DNA from 2 places in the Shewanella sp. NKUCC06_TVS genome. Region 1 is predicted to be linked to the other one. Evidence: predicted binding sites of a transcription regulator. Region 1 holds the regulator's gene; the other holds the start of a gene.

What was found. The regulator sigma-54, encoded in region 1, starts transcription at its own class of promoters, with help from an activator protein. The targets are predictions, from matches to a motif close to GTTGGCACGNNNNTNGNNT.
Region 2: the regulator sigma-54 is predicted to act here: its motif matches at 4,218-4,236, upstream of KO531_RS09705 (TorF family putative porin).

What each region holds. Positions count from the first base shown of each region.
Region 1 covers NZ_JAHKQX010000004.1:76,376-82,579, reverse strand. The annotation lists gene mgtE (magnesium transporter) at 1-550, opposite strand, end outside; gene KO531_RS05795 (HPr family phosphocarrier protein) at 795-1,070, opposite strand; gene rapZ (RNase adapter RapZ) at 1,057-1,911, opposite strand; gene ptsN (PTS IIA-like nitrogen regulatory protein PtsN) at 1,908-2,351, opposite strand; gene hpf (ribosome hibernation promoting factor) at 2,354-2,641, opposite strand; gene KO531_RS05775 (RNA polymerase factor sigma-54) at 2,670-4,148, opposite strand; gene lptB (LPS export ABC transporter ATP-binding protein) at 4,256-4,987, opposite strand; gene lptA (lipopolysaccharide transport periplasmic protein LptA) at 4,984-5,538, opposite strand; gene lptC (LPS export ABC transporter periplasmic protein LptC) at 5,525-6,085, opposite strand; gene kdsC (3-deoxy-manno-octulosonate-8-phosphatase KdsC) at 6,082-6,204, opposite strand, start outside.
Region 2 covers NZ_JAHKQX010000007.1:102,229-108,432, reverse strand. The annotation lists gene KO531_RS09745 (GGDEF domain-containing protein) at 1-83, shown strand, start outside; gene KO531_RS09740 (DUF3016 domain-containing protein) at 127-651, opposite strand; gene KO531_RS09735 (hypothetical protein) at 930-1,238, shown strand; gene KO531_RS09730 (hypothetical protein) at 1,374-1,688, shown strand; gene KO531_RS09725 (DUF4240 domain-containing protein) at 1,702-2,211, opposite strand; gene KO531_RS09720 (hypothetical protein) at 2,339-2,731, shown strand; gene KO531_RS09715 (response regulator) at 2,814-3,611, shown strand; gene KO531_RS09710 (HU family DNA-binding protein) at 3,771-4,043, shown strand; gene KO531_RS09705 (TorF family putative porin) at 4,335-5,027, shown strand; gene rimK (30S ribosomal protein S6--L-glutamate ligase) at 5,086-5,991, opposite strand; gene KO531_RS09695 (GGDEF domain-containing response regulator) at 6,171-6,204, opposite strand, start outside.

The DNA.
Region 1 (6,204 bases):
CCTGTTTGTCGACTACATATAAGGTATCTGTGGTGTCAGGTAGGTTGCCCCTTTGCCGAAGATAGCGCAGCACCACATCGATATTCACATCGGGTCTTAAGGTGACTGTATCTGTATTCATCAAGCTGCCGGCGGTCTCATCTGGATAAGATAGGGCTTGTTCTACCCTCAAGCGATTTTGCTCCGTCATCGACTGCAACACCTGTTTGTAAACGGCGTCGGGCAGACTACGCAGAATATAGGCGAGATCGTCGGTGTCCATGCTTGCTGTCGCTTTCGCGACTCGCTCAGGGCTCATGCTGCGGATCAGTGGGTCTTTGAGTTCTTCACTCAACTCATCGAGTATGTCGCCTATTTGTTCCTGATCGATGAGCTGCCACAGTACTTGTCTGGCACTTGGCGGTGATGATTCTAAGATCAGCGCGATATCTGAGGCGGCCATTTTTTGCAGCATATTGCGCACGTGTACGAACATGCCGCTGCTAAGCGCTTGGTTTAACTGGTCAAGACTATGTCCGGTGTGATCGTTTTCTGCATTATCTACGGGCATTTGTCCTCCATTGTGCGGCAAATTGGTTTGAGATCTTGGTGTTGGGCTATGATTTAGCGGTGACTAAGCGTCAGTCGATGACACAGATTAAGGCGGCTAAGGTAAGGCCAGCGCAATGACCGCTAGTGTAATCGCCAGTAGCTTGTATCGTTGAGCGACAAATGTTTTGCCATGTCTGAATGGCAAGTTTTTTAAACTAGACATGAAGTGAATCTAACTATGAAGTGCTTAGTGTGAAGTGAAACTAACAGGCTTCGTCAAACTTAGCGTCGATTAAGGCACAAATGGCATCGAGAGCCGGCTCTGCATCTGGGCCTTCGGCGATAAGCTTGATGGTCTTACCCATGCCAGTTTCAAGCATTAGTAATCCAAGTACACTGGCGGCCGATGCTTGTTTATCGCCTTGGATTAAGGTGATGGTCGCATCAAACTCGGAAGCCAGTACCACCAACTTAGTGGCGGCACGGGCATGTAAACCGAGCTTATTACAGATGGTTATCTGACGTTCAAGCTTTGGCATTATTGAGCTCTCGATGACGGGCATAAACTTTATGTTTACCGTTACTAAAGCGTTTTGCCAATTGCTCTGCGACGTAAACCGATCTGTGCTGTCCACCTGTGCAGCCAATGGCCACAGTTAAATAACTGCGATTGTTACGCTCGAGGTGTGGCAGCCAAGTCTCCAGTAAATTTTCGATTTGCCAGATGAACTTATTGACCAGTGGTTGGCGATTTAAGAACTCAGCTACGGGTTCATCTAAGCCAGTCAATGGCCGCAGCGCCAGCTCCCAGTGGGGATTGGGCAGGAAGCGCACATCGAACATAAAGTCGGCTTCGGTGGGCATTCCGTGCTTAAAGCCAAAGGACTCGAAGTTGATCACGAGTTCTTTATCGACACTACCAAGGAGAATTTGTCTGACTTGGTCGCTTAAATCATAGATATTCAGATTCGACGTATCTATGTAGTGATCGACCAGTTTTGACATAGGCTCGAGCAGTTTTCCCTCCAGCTTTATCGCTTCTTGCAAAGAGACTCGGCTCTTCGACAAAGGATGCAAACGGCGGGTTTCGCTGTAACGCTTAAGCAGAATTTTATCGCTGGAGTTAAGGAAGAAGCTCGTTAACTCAGTATCTGGAGGTAGGCTAGCGAGTTGTTTTACTAAGACCTTATCCTGCTCAGGCATGTTACGCACGTCGACACTGATGGCGACGAGATCGTTACTGCCTTTGAGTTGCTCAAGCAAACTGCCAATCAATGGCAAGGGAAGGTTATCGACACAATAATAGCCGAGATCTTCGAGTACCCTAAGGGCGACAGATTTGCCTGAGCCTGAGCGGCCCGACACTATGACCAGTTTCATCCAGTGATTACCTGATAGAGTTCCGTTTCATCATGCGTCTTGCGTAATTGCTTTAATATTTGCTTGTCGCTCAGCTTTTCGGCCATGCAAGACAAGGTACTTAAGTGCTGCTGACATTGGTCTGCAGGCACCAGTAGTGCAAATAAAATATCAACAGGTTGCTTATCGATAGCATCAAATGCTATCGGCTCTTCACACTTAATTAGTATGGCAATGGGCTGATCTATATCGGCTAGTCGACCATGTGGAATGGCGATGCCGTTACCTATACCTGTGCTCCCCATCTTTTCGCGCGCCACTAGGCTTTCGAATATCTCTTGAGATGAGAGGGTCGGGTACTGGGCAGCGACTAAGTCGCTGATGAGTTCCAGTACCTTTTTCTTGCTGCCCGGAGTGGCGCAGGTAGTGCACTCCGGCCGCAGTATGGTACAAAGTTCCATTATTAGTGTTTTGTTAACTTCTCTTTGTGTTTAATAACCTGACGGTCAAGCTTGTCAATCAGGGCGTCTATAGCGGCATACATGTCAGCATGCTCTGAAGTCGCAAAAACTTCACCACCTATGAGGTTTATTCTCGCTTCGGCAATCTGCTGCATTTTCTCAACATTGAGCACAACGTGCACATTATTGATCTGTTCGAAATGGCGTTCAAGTTTTGAAAACTTTTCTTCTACATATGCACGTAACGATTCGGTAATTTCGATATGGTGCCCACTTAGGTTTATTTGCATAGAAACGTCCTCCGATATCCACTGTAGGTTATAAACTTTTACGCTGATTAGAAGGTGGAATAAGCATAGCCTCTCGGTACTTCGCAATGGTTCTGCGGGCTACGTTGATCCCTTGTTCTGCCAGAAGTTGAGCCATCTTACTATCGCTTAATGGTTTTTTCTGGTTTTCCGCTGCCACCAGTTTCTTTATAAAGGCTCTGATTGCTGTGGATGAGCACTCACCACCATCGTCAGTACCGACGTGGCTAGAGAAGAAGTATTTTAGTTCAAAAAGTCCCTTAGGGGTATGCATGTATTTTTGAGTTGTGACCCGTGAGATGGTGGACTCATGCATTTCTACCGCTTCGGCAATATCGTTAAGCACCATAGGCTTCATGGCTTCTTCACCGTACTCAAAGAAACCCTGCTGATATTGCACTATGCAATTAGCAACTTTAAGCAAAGTATCGTTACGGCTTTCTAAGCTCTTAATAAACCATTTAGCCTCTTGCAGATGGCCGCGAATAAATTGGCTATCGGCTTGGTTTTTGGTACTGCGTGCCATAGAAGCATAATGTTGATTTACATTGATTTTTGGCATGCAGTCAGGATTAAGCTCAACAACCCAGCGGCCATTTTTCTTCGACACAGACACATCTGGGATAACGTATTCGTCATTATTGGGCGTGATCAACAAACCTGGGCGAGGATTGAGGGTTTGGATAAGTGCTATACCATCCCTTAATTCATCTTCTTTTAATTTAGTTTTACGCATCAATAACCTAAAATCACGGGCGGCGATCAGATCTAAATGATCTTTGATCAGCATACGGGCGTTTTCTAGGTTGGGAGTATCAGCGGCGAAATGCGACAGTTGGATCAACAGGCATTCACTTAAATCGCGGGCGGCAACGCCTATGGGATCAAAATGCTGAATGCGCTTGAGTACGGCTTCGACTTCGTCAAGCTCAACTTCAGGATTGCCCATGGCTTCGAGAATTTCTTCAGTGCTTTGGGTGAGATAGCCCTGATCGTCGATGGCATCAATAATGGCGGTGGCAATGGCTAAATCGGTTTCAGAAAACGGCGTGAGGTTTTTTTGCCATTCTAAGTGTTCGTACAAACCTTCACTGGTCTCGCCTTGGAAGGGCATATCGTCTTCACGACTGCCGCCGGGGCCTGAGTTTGGGGAGGCGGTAAACACTTCATCCCATGTGGTGTCCATGGGGAGCTCATCGGGCATGGATTCTTTGGTTAGCGACTCTGCCGTGTCTATGGTGGAGCTGTCTTTTTCTGGTGGCAGAGTGCTAGATTCACTGAAGTCCGTATCGGATAGCGTTTGGTTTACAGGGGTTTTAGTGGCGTCGAATTGATCCTCTTCCAGCTCGAGAAGGGGATTAGAATCTAATGCTTGCTGGATCTCTTGCTGCAGTTCTAATGACGACAGTTGCAACAGACGTATGGCCTGTTGTAATTGTGGCGTCATGGTTAACTGTTGACCCAGTTTGAGCTGGAGTGACGCTTTCATGTTACCGCTGATCCCTACGTTATTATTGTTGGAGGAGGTCGCTTATTATCATTTTGAGTGAAGCCCAATGGCGGTATAAATTGTCTCCATAGGCTTCGCTCGAGTAACTATAGCCTGAATTGTTCACCTAAGTACACAGCCCTAACTTGCTGATTGTCTAAGATCTCTGCTGGAGTTCCTTCGGCAATCAGGTTTCCGTGACTCACAATATAAGCATGTTCACATACATCTAATGTCTCGCGGACATTATGGTCTGTGATCAGTACGCCAAGGCCGCGACTTTTGAGTTGTTCGATAATCTTCTTGATGTCGATAACCGAAATAGGATCGACGCCGGCAAACGGTTCATCGAGCAAAATGAACTTAGGATTAGCGGCTAAAGCCCGCGCAATTTCGACGCGACGACGTTCGCCACCCGACAATGACATGCCTTGGCTGTCACGGATGTGGGTGATATGAAACTCTTCGAGCAGATGTTCTAGTTCTTCTTCTCGTTCTTCGTTTTTAAGTTCTTTACGAGTTTGCAGTACGGCCATGATGTTGTCATGAACAGTTAGCTTACGAAAGATACTGGCTTCCTGCGGTAAGTAACCTATGCCTTTGCGGGCACGCAGATGCATAGGATCTGCGGTTAAATCATCATCGTCGATAAAGATATGTCCCTTATCGCTCTTCACTAGCCCGACAACCATGTAAAAAGTCGTGGTTTTACCTGCACCGTTTGGACCGAGTAGGCCAACGACTTGACCGGTTTTTACCGTCAGACTGACGTCTTTAACCACTTGGCGACTCTTGTAACTTTTCGCCAGATTTTGTGCTCTTAAGGTGATTTGGGTCATTTAGAGTCCTGCTTTTTTACAGGTTTATCCGCCGGAGCGTCTGATTTAGCATCATCTTGATAGTTTTCAGGCTGAATAATAGTGATCACGCGATCGTCACCACTGCCAGTACTCTCGGCCATCAATTTCTGTTGAATCATGTTATAGCGGATTAAATTGCCTGTAACTTGGCTACCTGCTTGATCTAATGACGCCATACCTTTCAGTGTTAAGGTGCGGCTTGCCATATCGTAACGAATTTCTTTCGCGCTTGCCGATGCTGGGCGACCATCGTCTAATATTTGGCTATACGTAGCAGGGTTGCCTGTGGCGACCAAAGTTTTGCTATTTTCACCTTCAGCGGAAAATGCACGCAGTTCATTTGCTTGGATTTTTATTGAGCCTTGGGTAACTTCAACTGGACCAAAGAAGATGATCTGGTTGTTTTTGATATCCGCAGTTTGGCTCACAGCTTTAATTTTGACTTCTTGCTTTAAGTCGCCCACTTTCGCGAAAGCACTCATGCTCATAATTAGCATTAGGCTGGCAAGTAATACGTTATTTTGCTTCATATGTTCCTACTACCTGACTGGTCAATTGCACTTCTTGCGCGTTGAGGTCGGCATAAAGGCCTTGGCCTTGAATATTAAAATCTTTCCCTGTGACGTAAATGGTACGGTCAGAGGTCATTATCATAGTGTTGAGATCGAGTTCCAGATAACTGGTGGACAAGGTCTGAATCGGTTCTTCTGGGCTAATGGCATCGATAATAACATTATTTTCTAATACAACCTTGCCAGTTTCCTTGTTTAGCTTGCCCTGATCTGCCCTGAGCTGCCATTGTGCTTTACCTTGGTCTGGATAAACAAGATAAACAGGTTGAGTAAAGAAAGTTTGATTCGTTGAATCATAATGTTCCATGTGTTTCGCCGTCACACGGCTATTCACTAGTCCTTGCTCATTGAACTCAACACTGCGCAGATCTTCAACGATGAAATCTGGGGTATTTTGATCTTTTACTCTGTTATCGGAATCACCGCTGTGTTTGTTCTGGACCTGCCAGTAAAGCGCTAGTGCGGTTCCAAAAAAAGCGATAATCGCGAGTGTCACACGACTCATATACTCATTCCATGGGCCGAAGTGAATTTATTTTGACTTAGGAGTAACAGATCTGTGAGTTCACGCAGTGCACCGTGGCCACCATTGAGCGTAGTCACAAAATGGGCGTGTTGGCGTAC
Region 2 (6,204 bases), on a different contig from region 1:
AAAAACAGGCAAAATCCGCAAATAACGGATTTTACCTGTTAGAAAATCATCTGATTATCGACACTCAGGCACTAACGGCATAGCTGAACAGCTTTAATACTCAGCATTAGCGACCGATATGAGTCATTAAAGTTGTGGTGCAATCGTCTTCTTTAACCACTCGGTTAACATTTTGGTTTCGTACATAAAAGGCTTATCATTTAAAGATTGGATCCCCCCCATGAACCCCATATCCGACAGTTTTTCATCGCCCGCGATAATCACTTTATCATTTTCTAAGACTTGATAAGAAAAAGTCATACGCGGCGGATAAATGTCTTTGATAATGCGTAAATCATTGGCGGTCGCACCAAATGTTGGACGCATATCACCCGCAAGATCAACATCGGTAATGGTCATTTCAAGCTTTTGATTTGGTTTTAAAATCTTCGCAGCTTCTTTATTGATGTTTTCTGTTAATGTTTCAAATAAGCGCTTCTCATAACGGGATTGGAGCTCCCCTGATGATTTTATATCGCGATAATCTTTAGGACTTTGCCAAACAATTTTAACCACACCATCTTCGGTGATGGGATCCACAGGCGCTTCATCGGCCGCCCAAGCCGCACTGCAACTTAATACACCTGCGAGTAAAAGGGACTGAATTTTCATGTTTGCCTCCAAGGCCTAGATAACTTTCTGAGAACCACAGTACAAAATCTAACCTGAACTAGAGCTTAACGCAAAACTGATATAAGTACAGCAAATGTGTCGTAAGCTTTTGTATAATTAAGTAAATATTATTTAACCATCACAATCGATACGTATCTTTTTGTATCGAAATTGCACCAAGTAAGTGCATAGTTATCAATTTGTGAACATTTCACGCGCATAACGACAAAAAAAGCGTTATCCTTCCGCTATTGTTTACATTGCCCACTTAATAAAAAATGAAATTCCCTGTTGTACCTGTGTTCATTCTTATCCTGTTTACCTGCGTCGTGAGTGCGATTTGGTTTATCTCCCCGAGTGACAAAAATACTGGCCCTAAAACTTGGTCAGCCTTTATCTACAACCATGGCTATGATTCAGGAAAGTATAAAAAAACCGATAACTTTGACAGCTATAATACTTGCCGCGATTTTGCTCGCGAACAATCTGCCTTCTACGACAATGTGCCTTGGGAATGTGGATCTATGTGCCAGTTCGATACTCGTAAGCAAGGATTTCAATGCGAAGAAATGAAGAATGAGCACTAACTAACCATTCAGCATAGGTTCAATATTTATACAATAAACTCAGCTCCTCACAGTACAACTCGTTTTCTTTACCGTCTAAGGATGCACGATTTAGAACTAACGTGTTAAACGTAATTTTTAACTTGGAGCTTACCTATGAACCTAAAAACGGCTTATCTATTCAACCCATATTCACGAAAACTCGCTTTATTGGCACTGCTGACAATCGGAACGAGTATCAGCCTTTCAAGCCATGCCGCACCATTGACCATCAGCCAGCAACAGGCTGTTACTGTTCATTTGAGTAAATTGGCTCAGGCGCAAAATGCGGCTGAACATCAAATGACAGAGCAGCTTAAGCAAGATTTTAGTCAACAATTAACCGTGCAAGAACATGAGTTTATGAGCGACATCTGCCCTAAATACGGCATGACCTTCGATGTCACTACCAACGCTTGCTTACGCTCGTAAGGTATTGCCAAGATTAAAATGGAAAACGGGCACTCAGTTCAGGGTATTGCAGCTTTAAATCCTTGGGCTTAGTGCTAAATTTTTTACCCGCGGGCGTCGCCTTGCCCGATGGCATAAAGGGCAGTTCCTCACCGGTTCTATCTTCGTATAATTGCCCTGCGATAAGGTCGTATTCATCTACAAAAGGGTAAGCATAGGCATCTCGCTCTGGCCAAGCGACTAAACGTGCTAGGGTGTCAGGCTGATTAACCACACCGTCAAAAATTTCTTTACCGAGTGAAATCAAAAAACACCTAAACTCGGCAAAAGCATATTCAGAATCACAGCCCGTAATAATGTAAGCCGCCCCCCAAACAGACCACAAATAACTACGGCGCATCTGCTGACCAAAGATTTTATCGAAAGCTTTTAACTCTTCATTACTCAATTCGGCAAGTTTCTGCTTCAGTGCTTGAGTCAAAGACTCCTGTGATTGCGCCGCTTCCGTTCGCGTGACTAACCCCCAAAACTCAACTTCTGTCATAAACGTCACCTATTAGAGCCTCTAGCAAAAAGGCATATTCTACACGATATCACGGTTATACTGGACTCGGATTAGGGCATTTCCTACACTTGCTCATCTTCTTTGCTACTGGTGTGCACTTCAATCTATGCCTAAACGTCTTATACTACTGATCACGTTATATTGCCTCTTCAGCATTGCTGCACTTTGGCGTACTGTGATGACTCAATCCCTTGATGTATTCACCCTAGGTGTCCTCCCCGTGCTCGTTGGCATACTCATACGGGCGCCGTGGTCTAGCTTAGTGTTGAAGATTTATATTGGCATGCAAACCTTAGGATTCTCGGCACTGGGGATTACAGCAATTATTGCCTATCGCATTACCCCTGAGGATGTAAAAGTAGTTGTTTCTGGCCACAACATTCCTATGTTGCCACTCACAGTGAGCATTATTGTTATTTTACTCGTGCAGTATTGGATCGCATTTTCTAAGGTCACGAGACACTATTTGACCCGCCAATTGACCCGCCAAACTCAGTAATGGACTTTGTTGCTAAGCTGTTATCAATAGCGTAGCTTAGCGACCCAGTAAAATACTTACGACTCTTAACTTGAAGTAGACTATGAGCCATTTATCGCCCAGCGAACTTTCCATTCTTTTAGTAGAACCTTCAGAGACACAGCGTCGAATTATTATTCAGCGCTTACAACAAGAAGGCATTCTCAGCATTCAAACCGCAGAAAACATAGAAGCGGCTAAAGATATTATTGCTCGCCATAAACCTGACCTTATTGCGAGCGCCATGCATTTCGATGATGGCACTGCCATCGATCTCTTGGGCTGCTTAAGGGCCAACGCTGACTGCAAAGATATCCAATTTATGCTGGTCTCGAGTGAGTGCCGCCGTGAGCAACTTGAAATATTCCGCCAATCGGGTGTAGTAGCGATTCTACCTAAACCCTTCAGTGCCGACCATTTAGGTACAGCATTGAATGCCACGATTGATTTACTCAGCCACGATGAACTCGACCTCAGTAATTTCGATGTACAAGATGTGCGTGTATTAGTGGTCGATGATAGCCGTATGGCAAGAAACGTCATTAAACGTACGATTGGTAACTTAGGGATGAAGCTGATTACCGAGGCCGAGGATGGCGCGCAAGCCATAGCGTTAATGAAACACAATATGTTCGACTTAGTGATCACTGATTACAATATGCCGAGTGTAGATGGGCTAGCTTTGACACAATTTATCCGCAATGAAAGCCAACAATCGCACATTCCCATCTTGATGGTGTCTTCCGAAGCCAACGATACCCACCTCAGCAATGTGTCCCAAGCGGGTGTAAATGCCTTATGTGACAAACCCTTTGAACCCAAACTTGTTAAAAAATTACTCTATCAACTGTTAGAAGAATAAAACCAGAATAAAACTTAAGTCACGAACTGAGTAAATATTCTGCGCTTTACTGAACATCCTGCTGCACGCTAGACGCAAAAGGCTTTCCAAGTGCTAAACCTTATGGCATGTTAGGCACGCTTATTTCAAATAAATCTACGGAAAGAAGAGACAATAAAAATGAACAAAACTGAACTAATCGCCAAAATTGCAGAAAATGCCGATCTAACGAAAGTAGAAGCAGCACGCGCATTGAAGTCTTTTGAAGCAGCTATTACCGAATCAATGAAAAATGGTGACAAAATCTCCATCGTAGGTTTCGGTTCTTTTGAAACAGCGACTCGTGCCGCTCGCACTGGCCGTAACCCACAAACGGGTAAAGAAATTCAAATTGCTGAAGCGACAGTGCCTAAGTTTAAAGCGGGTAAAACCCTACGTGACAGCGTAAACTAAGTTATAAAATTCAATACAACGCCTCCATTGTGAGGCGTTTTTTTTGCCCAATTCCAGTGAAGCACTGAATATTTTTTGCACAACAAAAGTGCGCCTCTGCCCCACAAACTGGCAAATAAAAACATTTCATTAACATTGTGAGTTCTAATACCTTGTTTTACATGGCATTGTAATAGTGGCATGTGATTAGCAAATCCTTCCTTAGAAAAAAACCAAGATGCACTAATGAACACAGCTGACTTTGAGTGTGCCAATGGTGAATCGATAAATAAGTCAATCGAGGGGATGAGCATGAAGAAATCACTGTACAGCGTTTTGGCCTTATCGACGGGAATGTTACTGGCAGGCAACGCCTTTGCAGCCGTATCAGGCAACATTGGCGGTACCTCTAATTATCTATGGCGCGGTGCGACCCAAACTAAAGATGCGGTCGCAATCCAAGGTGGCCTTGACTACAGCCACGATTCTGGATTTTATGCGGGAACTTGGGCATCGAATGTGGATTTTGGTGATGATACTAGCTACGAGCTTGATCTATATGCGGGTTATGGCGGCAGTATTACCGAAGACATCAGCTACGACTTTGGCTATCTCTACTACGCCTATCCAGACGCACCGGGCAGTATTGATTTTGGTGAGCTCCATGCTGCTGTCACGTGGAAATGGCTCGAACTGGCTTACTCCCAAGTCATCAATGCCGGTGACGATCTGGCCGCCGATCCTTTAGATAATAAAGATCTCAGTTATCTTGCCGCGACGGTATCCGTTCCTCTCACTGAAAAGCTGAGTTTATCAGTGCACTATGGTTACTCAAACGGTGATGTCGTCCAATCTTGGTTTGGCGAAGATAATTATGCCGACTATAACGTGACTCTCAGCGCAGATACCAGCATAGGCACAGTGTCATTTATGGTCTCTGATACCGATCTCACCGATGATGATGCCAAACTAGTACTCGGATATTCCTACAGTTTTGATCTATAAGCTCTAAACATAAAAAACGCCACCTTAAAAAGTGGCGTCATTTTATCACCATCACCTACTAGGCAATAATTGACCGGTTTGTTTTACGGGCCGCAACCATTTTCTCGATATATTCAACAATGGGCTCAGTCACTGAAATCCCTGTTGTTTGTTCAATCCCTTCAATGCCTGGCGCCGAATTAACCTCAAGGATCAGTGGGCCACGGTTAGAACGTAAAATATCTACTCCCGCGACAACCAATCCCATCGCCTTCACTGCGGCAATAGCCATTTTACGCTCAACAGAGGTGATTTTTACCACCTCACCACAACCACCTAAATGCAGATTTGAGCGGAAATCACCCTCGGGACCTTGACGTTTCATCGAAGCAACAACCTTGTCACCGACAACAAAACAACGAATATCACTACCATTGGATTCTTTAATGTATTCCTGTACTAAGATATTCGCTTTGAGTCCCAAGAATGCTTCAATCACGCTCTCAGCAGCCGTTTTAGTTTCAGCGAGTACGACACCAATCCCTTGAGTGCCTTCGAGTAATTTAATGACTAACGGAGCGCCGCCCACCATATTGATGAGATCTGGGATATCATTTGGCTTATTGGCAAAACCCGTCACTGGCATGCCAATCCCTTTGCGGGAAAGTAGTTGCAGTGCCCGCAATTTGTCCCGCGAACGCGCAATGGAGATTGAATCATTCGCGGCATATACACCCATCATTTCAAACTGACGTACAACGGCACAACCATAAAAAGTCACGCTAGCATGAATACGCGGAATGATGGCATCAAACCCAACTAATTCAGTACCTTCATAATGAATGCTAGGTTTAATAGAATTAATATTCATGTAGCAATTCAGCGTATTGATCACGACCGCTTCATGTCCACGACTTTGGCAAGCCGCGACTAAACGTTGTGTCGAATACAACTGGGGGAATTGGGATAAAATACCTATTTTCATTGCTGAGTGACCAACTTAAGCATGAGTGAATAAACCGTTCTGCGGCACCAAAAGCACAGCGACAGAAAAAGGGGCTGATATTTGTCTATTGCTCAGTGTAAAGCAAGAAAATATTCCTCACCAGACGAAATCATTATGCTAATGAAATACTTCAAGACCTATCACACTCGGAACTCGGTTTAAGTTAACAGCGGCAGAATATACTTAGCCTCA